2 regions of the Paenibacillus sp. J2R1T-4 genome follow, and region 1 is predicted to be linked to the other one. Evidence: predicted binding sites of a transcription regulator. Region 1 holds the regulator's gene; the other holds the start of a gene.
The links. The regulator Rex, encoded in region 1, represses fermentation and respiration genes when NADH is low (regulators of the CRP and FNR family bind a similar motif). The targets are predictions, from matches to a motif close to TTGTGAAATATTTCACAA.
Positions count from the first base shown of each region.

Region 2: a site for Rex is predicted at 4,763-4,780, ahead of AC58QD_RS07080 (DUF2249 domain-containing protein). Genes of this name have one in related genera too.

Region 1 covers NZ_JCAUBA010000002.1:139,902-148,129, forward strand. The annotation lists gene dinG (ATP-dependent DNA helicase DinG) at 1-2,643, shown strand, start outside; gene AC58QD_RS04275 (redox-sensing transcriptional repressor Rex) at 2,630-3,268, shown strand; gene AC58QD_RS04280 (inorganic phosphate transporter) at 3,307-4,305, opposite strand; gene AC58QD_RS04285 (DUF47 domain-containing protein) at 4,335-4,958, opposite strand; gene AC58QD_RS04290 (amidohydrolase) at 5,180-6,481, shown strand; gene AC58QD_RS04295 (cell wall elongation regulator TseB-like domain-containing protein) at 6,478-6,963, shown strand; gene AC58QD_RS04300 (hypothetical protein) at 7,142-7,675, shown strand; gene AC58QD_RS04305 (AAA family ATPase) at 7,668-8,228, shown strand, end outside.
Region 2 covers NZ_JCAUBA010000003.1:22,224-30,451, reverse strand. The annotation lists gene AC58QD_RS07110 (hypothetical protein) at 1-1,184, shown strand, start outside; gene AC58QD_RS07105 (Crp/Fnr family transcriptional regulator) at 1,198-1,884, opposite strand; gene AC58QD_RS07100 (metal-sulfur cluster assembly factor) at 1,960-2,250, opposite strand; gene AC58QD_RS07095 (hypothetical protein) at 2,277-3,509, opposite strand; gene AC58QD_RS07090 (DUF2249 domain-containing protein) at 3,524-4,057, opposite strand; gene AC58QD_RS07085 (hypothetical protein) at 4,085-4,408, opposite strand; gene AC58QD_RS07080 (DUF2249 domain-containing protein) at 4,462-4,695, opposite strand; gene hemY (protoporphyrinogen oxidase) at 4,825-6,261, shown strand; gene ric (iron-sulfur cluster repair di-iron protein) at 6,360-7,073, shown strand; gene AC58QD_RS07065 (CGCGG family putative rSAM-modified RiPP protein) at 7,146-7,436, shown strand; gene lpdD (prenylated flavin chaperone LpdD) at 7,451-7,810, shown strand; gene AC58QD_RS07055 (Crp/Fnr family transcriptional regulator) at 7,816-8,228, opposite strand, start outside.

The DNA of each region.
Region 1 (8,228 bases):
CCATATTTCGATGAGAATACTGTAATAGTGGCGCATAACGCTGTGTTTGATTTAGGCTTTCTTGCACGTGCTTTCGAGCAATGCGGATACAACGCTTTTGGAGGACGTGTTCTCGACACGATACCTTTCCTGCGTGTATTGTTCCCTGGACTGCCCACTTTACAACTTTCCATGGTCAGCAACTCCTTCGGGATTCCGCATGACCATCCGCATCGTGCGGACTCGGATGCTGAGGCAACGGCTCTGATTTGGCAAAGATGCCTGGAACGTATAGAAAATCTCCCGTTGATCACTCTTCAGAGACTCTCCAATCTGTATGAATCCGAGCTGACGGATTTCGCTTGGTTTATCCATGAAGTACGTCTATGGAAAGAAACATTAACCGCTCTCGACCCAGACACACATAAATATTTTCGTCAGTTCGCAATGAACGTTGATAATTGGGATGAAGAGAAGCCGGCAAGAGAAGAAGGAAAACCTGCGTTTCCAGCTGATCAAACCTTCGAGAAGTTTTATGAACAAATCAATCTTAATTTGCAGGAACGATTCACCGATTATGAATCACGTCCAGCACAGCGCCAGATGATTGAAGAGGTTCAAGCTTCGCTTGCCAGTGACCAACATCTTATTGTTGAAGCGGGTACAGGAACAGGCAAATCTCTAGGCTATTTGATTCCTTCTCTGTACCACGGTATCAAAGAAGAGAAAAAAATGATCGTCAGCACCCATACGATTAATTTGCAGGAGCAGCTGCGACAACGCGACATTCCTTTACTTCAAGACATTTTGCCTGTATCGTTTCGAGCGTCTGTACTAAAGGGGCGAAGTCGGTATTTGTGTCTGCGGAAGTTCGAGCAAAAGCTGCAGCACAATGATTATGCTAACGATCGAGACGATCGTCTTACAGCGGCGCAAATGATCGTCTGGCTGACCGAAACGAAACATGGCGACGAGGAAGAGATTTATTTCGGTAATCGCGGGAACGAATTCTGGAATACGGTTTCAAGCGATACTGACTCGTGTCTGAACAGGGCTTGCCCTTGGTTTAAGAAATGTTTCTTTCATAGAGCGCGCCATGAGGCTTCTATTGCAGATCTTGTCATTACGAATCATTCCTTATTGTTCACGGACATCCAGGCTGAGAATCGGTTATTACCAAGCTACAAGCACCTTGTAGTGGACGAGGCTCATCATTTTGAGGAAGTGGCTTCCAAGCTGCTTGGATCTGAGCTGAGCTACAATGCACTCCATAACGCTATACTAAGACTTTACAAAGACTCTAGAAGCGGTCAGCTTCCAACATTATTAGCGAGACTTCAGCAAGAGCCTGAGGGGGCATCAGCCGATTGGTTAAGCGGATTAGACAGTCTGTATCCCAAAATCATTCGCGTGAAAGAAGAATGGGATCAGCTCACGGAACTGTTATTTCAATTAACCGCTGAGCAGGTAGATCCTCTGGCTGGTGAAGGAGGGCAATTCGTTCGGCGAATGAAGCCGGATCAGCTGCCAAGCCAATGGAAATCGTTAGTGACCATGGAAGAGAACATCTATCTCGAGCTAACCGATATCACGAAGAAATTGGATCGAATCTCTTCTGAGATGAAAGACAAATCAGAGGAATATGCGACAAGCAGTCTGCTAACGGATTTGTCAGGAACGGTCAAACAGCTCACGCGCTGCCGAGATTCCCTACGTTTCTTCATGAAGATGGATAATGAGAATTATGTGTATTGGATGGAAGCTACCCCATATTTCCGGAGTAAATCGATCCAACTGATGGTGGCGCCATTCGATGTGAGTGATTTGTTGAAGGGATATTTTTTCGATGTGAAAGACAGTGTTGTTCTAACTTCTGCAACACTATCCGTGAATAAATCATTTCATTACAGCAGCAATCAGCTAGGCCTTGATACTTTTCAGGACACTCCAAAGCTCAAAACCGTATTACTGCCATCAGCATTCGATTATCGGAAGCAGGCTTTGCTATTAATTCCCCGCGATTTCCCAAGTATCAAAGGAAACTCGGGTGAAGCAGCATTCATAAGTGCTTTATCGGGTTCCCTAATTGATGTAGCTGTTGAGATGAAGGGAAGGATGCTGGTCTTGTTCACCTCTTACCGCATGCTTAAATTGGTGCATCAAGAGATCAAGGAACAGCTTAGAGCGGAAGGAATTCATGTATTAGGTCAAGGGATCGACAGCAGCAATCGAACCAAGCTTACGAGACTGTTCCAAGATCACTCTTTCTGTGTATTATTAGGCACAAGCAGCTTTTGGGAAGGGGTAGATATTCCCGGAGATGCGCTTAGCTGTCTAGCTATCGTAAGGCTTCCTTTCCAACCGCCGAATCATCCGATGGCAGAAGCCAAGAGTGACCACCTCAAGAAACTGCGACAGAATCCTTTTACAGCCCTTTCTGTACCTCAAGCTGTCATTAGATTCAAGCAAGGCTTTGGACGGCTTGTGCGGCGTTCTACGGATCGTGGAGTCGTTATTCTCTACGACACGCGTGTGTTGGAGACCACTTACGGGAGACATTTCTTGTATTCGTTACCGGGACCTAAGATTGAGCATCTAAGCTTAAACCAGCTCGTTCCGAGAATTCATAGCTGGATGGGAGATAATGCGAGTGAAAACGCCTAAGATTTCTGAAGCTGTAGTAAGAAGACTACCTGTTTATCTGCGTTTTCTTAACGAGATGAACAAAAGCAACATCTTAACGGTCTCATCGCAAGACCTTGGACATAAGCTGAATGCCAATCCAGCGCAGATTCGTAAAGATCTGGCTTACTTCGGGGAATTCGGCAAAAAGGGGATCGGGTATGATGTACCTTACCTGATTGAAAAAATACGTCAAATTTTAAAGCTCGATCAGGTCATACCTGTTGTTCTGATCGGGGCTGGCAATTTGGGGAGGGCATTGTGCAACTACAATGCTTACTTGCAGGATAATATGAAGATTGTAGCCATATTTGATGCTTCTCCCGTTCGAATAGGGGAGAAGATCAATAATCTCAAGGTTTCCCCCATACACGATTTGAAGGCTATTGTTGAGCAATATAAGGTCAGGATTGGGATTATTACGGTACCTGCACTGGAAGCTCAAATCGTCGCCAATCAGCTGGTGGAAACCGGAATTGAAGCTATACTGAACTTTGCACCTGTGATTATCAAAGTACCAGAGGCCGTCCGTGTGCACCATGCTGACTTTACTACGGAGCTTCAAAGTCTTGCTTATTATTTAGAGTCCAAGGGACAAATTGAATAATTATAATGAAAAAACCGTCCTACAGTGGACGGTTTTTTTTAGAAGATTTTGAACAACACCTCGTAAATGATAAATGCAAGGATCATGCTGATCGGAATGGTAATAATCCAGGTCATTATCATCCTTGTGACCGTCCCCCACTTCACGTCCTTGAATCGGATCACACTTCCTGTCCCGATTATAGAAGAGGTAATAACATGCGTAGTGGACAAAGGTTGTCCCATTGCTGTTGAAGTCTGGATAACGATGGATGATGCCAGATCTGAGGCGAAGCCGTTAGACGGCTCAATCTTCATAATCTTTTTACTAACCGTTTTGATAATACGCCAGCCTCCAACGGAGGTCCCTAACCCCATTGCCGTAGCAGCGGAGAGTTTGACCCATAACGGAACGTCCAGAGTATCCTGGAACCCACCGGCTACAAGGGCAAATACGATAATTCCCATTGCTTTTTGAGCATCATTTCCGCCGTGGGAAAAAGAAAGCAATCCTGCCGAAAAGATCTGGAACGTTTTGAATCCTCTGTTCAGCTTCGATCTCGACCGGTTACCGAAGAGCAGAATCGAATATTTGACGATCGTCATGATCAAGTAACCAACACCAAAAGCGATAATCGGAGACATGATCAGAATAATAATAATGGAGCCGAAGCCATCCCAGTTTAAGGCATCAAATCCTGCACCAGCAATAACCGCCCCAGCCAATGAACCGATCAAAGTATGGGAAGAGGAGGACGGGATCCCGTAATACCAGGTCAACAAATTCCAGGTGATTGCTGATATTAGAGCAGCAACAACAACCAGCATACCATTCTCGATATTAGCCGGGTTTGCAATCTTTCCTCCTACAGTTTTGGCAACTTCAGAAGACACAATTGCTCCCGCCACATTCAATAAAGCGGCGTATATAACAGCGAAACGGGGTGACATGGCTCTAGTGGAGATCGAAGTTGCAATGGCATTGGCTGTATCATGAAAACCATTGATGAAATCGAACAGGAGAGCAAGGATAACGACAAAAATAATAAGCGTAAGCATAATATCCTCCTACAGGGTGTTCTATTTAGTTATGCGTATCGAAGAACTACACTTTCAAGGATATCTGCTACATCTTCGCACTTGTCGGTCGTTTGTTCCAGACGCTCATACAGTTCCTTCAACTTAAAATCCTGGTAAGGATCAGTAGGGTTTGTGAAAATTTCGCGAATCCCTTCCCGCATTAAACGGTCGCCTTCATTCTCAAGCGAGTTAATATGTACCGTATGTTCGCGAATTTGCATGTATTTCTTCTTTGATAGCAGCTTAAACGCGGTTAACATATGCTCACAGGAATTAACAATGACTTCCGAGAAATCCTTCATATATTGGTTCGTGAAGGTGATGTTCAGATAGTCGAAGCGAGCGATGGAAGCCTCGATGCCATCCATGACATCGTCGAGTTTGGATGCAAGCTCCATAATATCTTCTCTGTCAAGCGGTGTAATGAACACTTTATTCAAGCCTTTGTATATTTCATGAGTTAAGGAGTCGCCTTTATTCTCCATTTCCTTCAATACATCGAAATAGCTTGCAGGGGGCTTGTCACCCATCATTGCGGTTCGGAACATTTGTGCACCCTTTAATGTGTTCTCCGCGCTCTGAATGAGTAAATTGAGGAAATCGATATCCCCTTTTTTGTTGAAAATCATCATTGTTGAAACCTCCATCATCGGCATAATGATTAAATGATTGCGTACCTGTCCATTTACACAAAATTAAAATTAACACACATGACTGCACAATTGCAACGCATTTTCATTTCATTTTCAACAATGCATTGGGAAGCGATAGAAAGGGAATCGTCCTTGATTTCTAAGCTGTGAAAAGGTACATTGAAACCATGACTTTATTCAAGAGAGGAATGTCTTTATTTATGCTGAAAAAAACACTGATTCGCAATGGGAAGTTTATTACCTTACAGGATTCCTCTCCTTACCTAGAAGGATACATGGAGATTGAAGGAGATCGAATTATTTACATAGGCACAGGTGATCCGGATCCGGCCAAATCCTACGATGAAGTAATCGATGGTAAAGGCAAGCTGTATATGCCTGGCTTAGTGAATACACATGGACATGCTGCTATGTCGCTGCTAAGAGGCTATGGAGACGACCTTGCCCTGCAAGTATGGCTCCAAGAGAAAATGTGGCCGAATGAGGCCAAATTTACTGCCGCCGATGTTCGAGCAGGTACATTATTGTCCATTGTTGAGATGCTGAAAGGGGGTACGACCTCGTTCCTGGATATGTATGACCATATGAATGAAGTCGCCCAGGCGGTTGAACTTTCAGGAATGCGTGCTGTGTTGACTCGAGGCGCCATTGGTTTATGTCCGCCGGATGTTCAGGATGCCAAGCTTGCTGAAGCCATTCAGTTCGCACGTGATTGGCATGGACAAGCTGGAGGACGTATCACTACTGTTATGTCGCCGCACGCACCTTACACGTGCCCGCCGGATTTTATTGAGAAGTTCGTACAAGCAGCACATGATCTGAATTTGCCAATGCATACACATATGTCAGAGACGCTCAGAGAAGTGTTGGAGAATGAGCAACAATACGGTCTTCGTCCTGTGGCGCATCTAGAGAAGCTTGGCATGTTCTCGAGGCCTTCTATTGTTGCCCATGCGGTTCATTTGACAGATGATGAAATTGCAATCTTAAGCAAGTACGATGTTAGAGTTTCCCATAACCCTGGAAGTAATCTGAAGCTAGCCAGCGGAGTTGCCCGGGTTCCTGATTTGTTGAGAGCAGGTGTACTGGTTTCTCTTGGAACAGACGGCCCTGCAAGCAATAATAATCTGGATATGTTCGAAGAAATGCGCCTTGCTGCTTTGATCCACAAAGGAGTGTCAGGTGACCCGACGGCTGTTCCAGCTGTCGAAGCGATTCGCATGGGTACCCTTACGGGGGCCAAGTCCATTTGGCTGGACGATGTGGGCGCTTTGCAAGCTGGCATGAAAGCCGATTTCATAGCTCTTGATATTGATCAAGCGCATTTTCTCCCTAGAACGGATTACAGCTCACATGTCGTGTACTCGGCTTCAGCCAAAGATGTGACGGATGTGTTCGTGGACGGCCGCTGTCTTGTGCGAAACGGACAATGCTTAACCCTGGATGAAGAGAAAATTAAGTTTGATGCCCAAAGCTCATTCGAAAGGCTGACGCAAGGATGAAGAAAAAGATAGCCGGACTAGTAGTTGGCTTGGTGCTGATCGGCGTCGTTCTGTTTCGGTTCTATCTCGCAGTCCAGAACGATGAGTGGGATGCTCATGCGCTAGCAACCGAGACGGTTACGCAGAACACTTATATTAAACAAGTAAGCCGTGTGGAAACATTCCGAGGCGAGCAACCCTACACGATTGTGTTCGGCAACGATGAAGCAGGCCAGGAAGCAGTAGCGTGGGTCGGTGGCGAGGAAGTTCACATGGAATATTTGGGAGGCACCCAGGGCGGTGTTACAGAACAAGTAATTCGTGACAAGGTGCTGCAACGCGGCGAGGATGTAGAGATTGAGCGGGTACTGCCAGGGAAACTGAATGACGAGTATGTCTGGGAAGTATTCTATAGACGTACAAAAGAAAAAAGATATTATTATGATTATTACCGATTCAGCGATGGGGTCGAAATCGATACCTGGAAGCTGAGTAAGCATTGAGATATATGAGCCGTCAGTGTAGTCATTCACTGGCGGCTTTTTATTTTAGATCATTAATTATTAATGGTCTAAATGATAAAAAATCATAGAAAGTACACGATTTCCACACATTTCAAAGGATTATAGTATATCAGATATGATATACTGTTCGTACATCTTAGAAAGGGGGACGACATGAATGAAATTGCGTCTTCTACCTATCGGAATTAGTTTAATAGTATCACTCACCGTACTTTTTGGTGGCTGGTTTTTATATGATAGTTATGCTATGGAAACACCGCTCAATGAGATTGTTAAGGAAACACCTGGAATTCAGGATGCCACAGTAGAAGTAGACCGGAACAAAGTTACTATTCATCTTACACCGGCTTCAGATGCTAATATGCGGGAGATCTATAAGTCTATTGTTACACGCGGGGCTTCTGTTATTGGATCACGGAGTGTGGAATTAGATATTAAGAATGATTCAAACGCAGCATTGGATGCTTGGTGGTCCAAGGCACTGTTCCATGTAGCGCAAGCCATGCAAACGAAGCATTACGGGGATATTCCTGAACGATTAGAAGACTTAAAAGGCTCCTTAGAAGGACTAAACGTGCAAACGGAAATGGATGATAAATACGTATATGTAACGTTGAGAGATCAATCCAAGAGCTTATACTTAATGCTTCCGCTCCAATCCCAGAAGATAGGGGTGTGGCCGAATGAGTAAGCTCGGGAAAGAAGTAATTGTAGGAATTATTCCAGCACTCGCAGCTTTTTTGTTGTATATGGGAGTTAATCTGCTTCCTGTTGTTTTGGTAGCTATAGTCGGTTTTTCCTTATTCTACTTGAGCCGGAATCGAGGCGGGAATGTGGGCTTATCTTCTAATTCAGGCTCACGTAAAGCGAATCTGAACAGGAGCCCTGCATACTTCACATTTGATGAGATTGGCGGCCAAGATCGCGCCAAGGGAGAGTTACAGGAAGCATTGGATTTCTTGATTCGATACGAAGAGATTCAAAAGTTCGGTATTCGTCCTTTGAAAGGAATACTGATGACGGGTCCTCCCGGAACGGGTAAGACCTTGATGGCAAAGGCAGCGGCTCATTATACTAACTCTGTTTTCGTCTCCGCATCAGGCAGTGAATTCGTGGAGATGTATGTTGGGGTGGGAGCTAGCCGTATTCGTGATTTATTCAAGGAGGCCCGTAACCGGGCAACCAAAGAAAACAAACAAAGCGCTATTGTTTTCATAGATGAGATTGATGTAATTGGCGGTAAA
Region 2 (8,228 bases), on a different contig from region 1:
CAGCTGCTGCAGGCGTCCTGATGAGGAGTATGGCACTCTTTCCTTTTCCCGTGATCGATTATGAGAACATTCTCCATGCCCATTCTCATTTGGCGCTGTTAGGCTGGGGCTATATGGCATTGTTCCTGTTATTTCTTGCTCACTTCTTTAAGGAAACGGAACGACAACGGCTGCATGTCAAGGTTCTGTTTTGGTTGACCCAGATTACTGTTATTGGAATGTTCATTTCCTTTAGTCTGCAGGGATATGCATTATTTTCAATCGCATTCTCCACGATCCAGCTCTTTCTCTCGTATTGGTTTGCCGTTCTGGTCTGGGGGAGGCTGAACCAAAGGGCAATTGAAGCTCAAGGAAGATCAGTTTCCGTTCTCTTTGCCAAAGGCAGCCTGGTCTGTCTTGTACTATCTTCCTTGGGGCCTTGGAGCTTGGCATTGTTAAGTGCTAATCACTGGAAAGAAACTCCACTGTATGATGCAGCCATCTACTTCTACTTGCATTTTCAGTATAACGGATGGTTTCTGCTTGGACTTCTTGCTGTATTACTGCGTATTTTGGAGACAAGGGGCATCTCATACGATGCGAAGTTGATGAAGCTTCAGTTAAGATTGTATGCGTGGTCCCTGCTGCCTGCCTTTCTTTTATCTGTGCTATGGATCGAAATGAATGGGATCTGGCATGGGATAGCAGCTGTTGCCGGCATACTGCAATGGGTCGCAATTATAGTGTTATGTAGGGTTCTGTATCGTGTGCGAGGTGGTGTAAGGCAAGTCTTTCAAGGCTGGTCGAGAAGGCTGCTTGAACTATCGATTGGTACCGTACTCGTAAAAACTACTATGGAACTTGGCGTTCTTATACCGAAGCTAGACGTCCTTATATACGAATCTAGAAGTATCGTGGTAGGGTATTTGCATCTTACGTTGCTCGGATTTGTCAGCTTTTTAAGCTTGTCCCTTTTTCTTCAGCAAGGCTGGTTGAGTGAGAAGAGTTGGGCTTCCCAATTCGGATACGGACTTTTCCTGATTTTCTTTGTTGTGAACGAGTTGGTTTTGTTTGTGCAAGGTTTATTCGATTGGACGGGGGCAGGTGCGGTGGCATATGCGCAGGAATGGTTATGGGCAGCAAGCATCGGAATGGCCGTTGGAATAGGTCTGCTTGGGATGAGGGGGGGCTGGGGGCACAAGTAATGGAATCCCCCAATTACTTGTGCGACCAGTTTTTCAAAGCTTCAAAATCACGGATAATAAAGCCGTCACGATGGGGCTCCAGGATATCTTCCTTACGGAGCTGGTTAATTAAACGATTCACAGTTTCCCTGGTTGTTCCGATCACATTGGCGAACTCCTGGTGGGTCATCGGTAAATGAATATGAATGTGGCCGTCTTTGGCCGTTCCATAGTTCTCCGCTAGCTTTAAGAGGAATGACAACCCTCTGTCCTGCACATCATGCCCCGTTAATTGCTGCAACTTTTCTTGAAGCTCCTTGATTTTTTCACTCATTACCCTCATTACTTTAATAGCGATCATCGGTGTATCTGTTAAAAGTTGATCAAACGAGCGGACTGGTATCGCAAGTAAGCGGGTGTCCACGATAGCTTCGGCTGTAGCTGGATAGGGGTTAGAATTGAAGAAGCCGGTATGTGGGAACATATCCCCGGTTTTGAGGAAGGAAACGATATGCTCATTCCCATTTTCGTCTGTTTTGAAAGTCTTGACGAGTCCATCCTGAATGAAGAACACAGCTTCCTTGTCACTGCCTTCCGTGAAGATGATGGTTCTCTTCCGCTGAAATCTCTGAATGGAGATGCCCCAGACTCGCTCCAGCTCCTCGTTCGTCAACTCTCGAAAGATAGGAACCAGCCGCAAAATTTCGATATTCTCAGCCATAGTTTAACTCCCTTCATATGTAAGAGAAAATCCCTCAGAACAAGTATATCTGTTTTGAAGGATTAGATACAGTCTCTAGAAGTATCCCAAATACTCCTTGGCTTCGTCGGTCATTTGCTCCGGTGACCATGGGGGGGACCAGACGACGTCAACCTTAACCGTGTGAACTTCAGGCAATTCCTTCAACGCTCTCTCTACGCCTCCGACAATCGTATCATGCATGGGACATCCAGGTGTCGTTAGCGTCATTCGTATGTTAACATTCCCTTCTTCCATACTGATTTCATAGACAAGACCCAAATCAACGATATTGACACCGAGCTCGGGGTCGTAGACCTGTTTTAACGTTTCCCTTATTATATCCATAAGCTTTTATCTCCTCCTTTTATTGCTTATCGCGTGAATACTCTGCCAATTAAGCTGATATAACCCAGGGAGCCTAACGATAATGCGCAGCCGCCGATCGAGATAAGCAAGGGTAGATGTAGACCTATTCCTATTAACACAACAACTAGCGAAACACTAATTACCGCTAACCCGATATTAACTTTGCGATCATCGATTAGCTGTGCCATTGTAGGGATTTTTGTTTTTCCGACTTGGGGCCCATACTTGTGTGTCCACCATAAGAACGGGGCAATTTTGGATAAATACCCCAATATCGTGATAGCAACCCAGCCCCATAAATAAGCCCATCCTAGCAGGACAATGATGTTCGATTGAAACATCTGATCAGGTATAAAGATAAACACCAGTAGAGCAGCAATACCAGCAATCATAAGGGCTCTTGCGGACATCACTGCCCACACAATACCCGTACCGGGCTTTGGCTTATGCCGATGTTTATAAATTTGAGAGAGATGGATGTTATAAGCTGCGAATGCCAGCACGATTAACAATAGCCCGAATCCTTTCAACGACAAGGACCAATCAAATAGGAAGGATAAGGCTCCCGCCCACACGCCTGCATTCCATAAAACAAGTGTAACTTTTTGCATAGTAGTGGGAAATTGGTGGGATAAATAAAACATAGGCATCATTTTATAGCTGAATCCTGTAATCAGCAATCCGAACCAGCCCATCATACCGAACCAAATATGCGCGCCGAACAACTGTTCATGGAAGCTGCCCCACTGATTGAAGCGGAAATTAAGTCCCATAGCCATTCCAGTCAACCCAGTTAGGGTTAGATAACCAACTGCACAAGCCGCGCTAATCGTAATTGCGTTCCATTGCGATGCGCGAAGCAAGGTCACAGCTATATTCCATGCAAACAGGAGTATGCCGATGAATGCTAACGTGGCGAAACAGGCGATCCAGGCCACACGCGCAGCTTGGAAACCGATTAGCAAGCCGAACGTTCCGACAGTGAAGAAGCCATAATGGAAGAAACCAAGCTTTTCACTGTAAATTTTCGACTGAAGGACCACATTAATGAGCTGATAAACGGCACCCATCGCAATCATGGTGGCCCAACCTAGCACAAGTAGATGGATTCGGGACCATCCTACTGGATTTCTAGGATGATCGCCGATCCAACTGGCAAGATCGAATAAGGTCAGGGACTGAAACAGCACGAAGCTGACAATCCCTGTGATAATAAATAGAAACGGCAGCCGGAACATAGGGCATGCCCCCTTTACTTCTTGTGGATCGCAACTCGAGCTGAACCATCTAGCTGATCGGTAACTTCATAGCTATAACCCAATGCGTTCAGCTCCTCGATGAGGAACATAGGTACCCGGTCATTGTGAATGATTACCGTATCACCAGGCTCTGCTTTCTCCAGTTTTTTCAATGTTCGGATCATCGGCTGAGGCGGTTCCAATCCTCGGTTATCCAGCTCATAGGTATGCCCACTCTTCTGATTGTTGAATTCAGTCTCATCGTGAACTGCGGGACCCTCTAATAATGATTTTTCCTCAAGCTTCTTCTGACTTTTGTGTTTGAACGTAACGGTCCAGTGATCGGACTCTAACTGCTCTACCTCATAAACATACCCTTTTGTTTTCATTAATCCCAGTAAAGGTGTAGGTTTAAAGGTTGCGTGCAAGAGGAAAGTATCTGCTTTGGTTAATGTCTTCACAGTATCCATAATGAGCTGGAACGGTTCAAGCTTTTTGCGTAAATGCGGTCGAACATCCAATTCAACCATTCGTGTAACATGCCCCACGGTCAGTCCTCCTTCCCATTCCTTCTCTTAGTGCAACGTTTTTAGGGCTTCCTTATATAACCCGGCCATTCCACCGTAAAGAGCATAGAAGAACGAATCAGGAGCATCCAAGGAGAAGGAAGTATAGTTTTTGGGATCGATCTCGAGCATTTTCTCGAATAACGCAGCGCTGTCATAGGCATAAAAACAGAAATACGTATACTCGAATTCCGGCATTTTTTCGTAAATGGTAATAATTTCACCGGCATAGGTTTTCAAATCGTTTGAAGCTTCTTGAATCATAAACGTTGCATCATCCAGATCTACGGATATTTTAATCGTCTTTTCGTCCACAATTTCAATGAATGCCATATTCGACTCCTTTCTCAACATTTGCGAAGTAAATGTACCTCGAAAGCATATTCTTATAATTTTCCGATTTTCACCTTGAAGACATTCGGACCTTGCTCTACATATTCCCATGTGAATGAACCTGCATGCATAGATTGGAACTGAAAACGTAACGGTTGAGGGTCATGATCATTAATAAGCAACATTGCCTCCGAAGGCTTCAAACCGTTAAACGTCTCAAAAATAACCTTATGCTTTAAATGTGGGGGATACTCCGTCGCGTTCACCGTTGCAGCAAATGAATTCATCCTTTTATTCCTCCTTGAGAATGTTTATCAGGCACATCTACATTATAAAATAACCAAATAGAGGTACTTGTGATTTGAATCACAATCAAGGAATTTTTTTTGGGTTATTCTATTGATTGGAGGTGTCTTATGGGAGATCTGCGCAAAAGGATTACAATCGTGGGTGGAGGAATTGCTGGATTAAGCGCTGCATTTTACACGAAAAAGTTTTTTGAGGAGCAGCGTATACCGGTTGATATTACGATCATAGAGAAAAGCAATGAGCTTGGGGGGAAAATACGCACCCTCCATCGCGATGGTTTTATTATTGAAAAAGGACCCGACTCATTCATGGCTCGGAAGCTGCCTGTACTAACCTTGACACGGGAGCTTGGCCTCGAGGATGAACTAACGGCCACGAATCCTCGGGCGAAAACCAACTATATATTGCACAAAGGGCGGCTTCACAGAATGCCATTGGGACTTGTTCTGGGCATCCCTACTGAAGTGACACCTTTTATGAGAACAGGATTAATATCCCCGGTCGGAAAAATCCGCGCAGCCTTCGATTTAATCCTGCCTAGAAAGAAGGAAGTTACGGATGAATCCTTGGGCGGTTTTATTAAACGTCGATTGGGTAAAGAGGTTCTTGAGAATATAACGGAACCTCTGTTAGCAGGTATTTATGCCGGGGATACACAACGCTTAAGTCTTAAAGCAACGTTTCCGCAATTTCACGAAATGGAACAAAAGCACCGCAGCCTAATACTAGGCATGTTGTCCGGAAAAACAAGGACTCATCTTGAAGGGCTGCCGGAGATTGCTAGAAAAAGTATGTTCCTGACATACAAGCGCGGGTTGGTTACATTAGTTGACAGCTTGAAGGAAGCGTTAAAGTCCTTGGAGATTATCACGGGGCAAGGCGTTACTGGAATTACAAGGGGGGAGCAAGGATATAGGTTAAGTCTTGATAATGGAGTGGGGCTTCATGCGGACGGTGTGATCCTTGCTCAGCCAACCTACCATACGGCCAAGCTATTCCCGGATCTTCCCGCATTAAAGTGGCTGGAGCAAATTCCTTATGTTTCGGTTGCCAATATTGTTCTAGCCTATAAGCAGGAGGATATCAAACTCCCGTTAGACGGCTCTGGATTCGTTGTACCTCGTAGCGAGGGACGTACCATTACAGCTTGCACCTGGACATCGTCGAAATGGCTGCATACGGCACCCCGAGGAAAAGTGCTGTTGCGAACCTATGTAGGCCGAGCCGGATCGCAGGAATGGGTCCAATTAACGGACCAGCAGCTGCTCTCCCAAGTACGCAAGGATTTGCAAGAAACAATGGGCATATCAGCGGAACCTATATTCCACGAGATCACTAGATTGCAACAATCGATGCCGCAATATCCGGTTGGACACGTGGAGCAGTTAAGGATGATAAGGGAAGAACTGACTCACCATAGACCGGGAATACTGCTTTGTGGCGCAGGCTATCAAGGAGTCGGGATTCCAGACTGCATTCATCAGGGGAAAAAGGCTGCCGAACAGATGATGGATTATATCAAATCGATTGCTGTGGAAGCGTGATTTGTATCACAACAAGGTGAGAGATTTGAAACTATACTTGATGTAGAGCGAGAGCTTGCAAAAGATTTGTGATGTGTAAACTTAAGGAGGTAGTTTCTATGGAATGCAGGTTTGATGGTTCAGAGAAAATCGGGGAGATCGTATCGACTTTTCCGGGTGCGAGCAATCTGTTCAAGGAGTACAATATTGACTTTTGCTGCGGTGGGAATCGGTCCTTGCTATCCGTTCTTCGCGAGCAGAATACGAATGAAGGACCATTCCTAGAAGTACTCAATGAGATGTATCTGGAGGCGAAGAGAATAAGCTCTGATCGAGATGTGGATTGGCGTGAATCTTCTAATACGGAGCTCATCAATTATGTTTTGAACACCCATCATGCTTATCTGCAAAAAGAACTTCCGTTGCTAAGTGAATTTGCCACCAAAATTCTTCGTGTTCACGGACCTGCACAAGGGGATATGCTTTCGAAGCTGCATAGGCTCTTTCATCAAATGAAGATGGAGCTCGAACAGCATATAATCATTGAGGAAGAGGTTGTCTTCCCTCTCATTAAGCAATATGATGAAAATCCATCTCAAGCCCTGTTGAATCAAGTCATAGATACAATAGACGAGCTTGAAGCTGATCATAGTAAAGTAGGCGATATACTTCGAGAAATGAGAGCCGTAACACATGACTATGATTTGCCAGGCTGGGCATGTCGAACATATACACTAACCTTTCAAAAGCTAGTGGAGCTCGAGTCTGATTTGTTCCAACATATTCATCTTGAGAATAACATCATGTTTACCCGCCTTGCTAATGCTGGTTAACCACACAAAGAAAGGAGCCAAATTAGATATTGGCTCCTTTTTAACGGAAATTAGGAAATGAGGTGCGGAACAATGGAGCATAAGGTTCAAGTAATGAAGACAAACGACTGGTCGATGAACTTAGAGGATTCCTATTTCGAACAAAATTACGATGAACTTCTCGAAACGGCGATCGAAGCTGTTAGAAGCACTACCCCCGGATTTTATGTCAATTTGGTCACTCCCGGGAATCTAGGGAATCCGGAACAGGGGTTTATTTCGAATTTGACCCGTCGATTACTGGAGGATAACATCACCGTGCAGAACATTCGATATATCGATGAATGCGGCTGTGGCGGACATGTTACCAGAGTGTATAGATAACGGGGGGAAGCATAATGATGTCGAAAATGAATGAATCGAAAGGGTCGGATACGATTGAAATCCGATCCTTTACCATGGGGCAGGACTTGGTGTTCCTGGTTACTGGTGGAACAGCTCACATTGGTGCGACGGCAACGGCTTATATGTCGGACGATCAGATCGTTCGTGCTGAAGTTATTACGCTGCCTGGCCACCGCGAAGGTGAGTTAGCCGCCGAGCTCGCAAAGATGGCAGTCTGTGCGCTTGACCGTACAGTTGCCATACTTGTGGGTATTCATCTGGATCAACCGTCCAAGCAGGACATTGAAGATGTCATTGCTGAAGCGAGAATGAAAATGAGGCAGGTTCTCGCTCAATGGAAGGACCGGAATTGAACCGATTATATTCGGCACAATTCCTTCGGGCACATCTCACATTTGCAAACACCTTGCAAATAGTTCAAGTTCGTGATGGTAATGATTCCGTCATTCATTAAGATCGCACCCGCGTTTCTCAAATCGCTCAGCATCCGGTTTACGGTTTCGCGCGAACAACCTATGAAATCTGCCAATTCAGAATTCGTCAGTCTTAGTGAGATATGAATCCCGTTCTCGTCGGTCGATCCATATGAATTGGACAGCCGGATCAGAGTGGAGCATAGAGCTCCAGGCTTTCCATACATCATGATATCGCGAAATTTCGTCTGGGTTACCCGATGCATGTATCCCATCCAATTCATGAATTCTATGGCCAATTCTCCGTATTGCCACAACAAAATTTCCAGATCGCTCTTATGAATGATACTGATTTCGC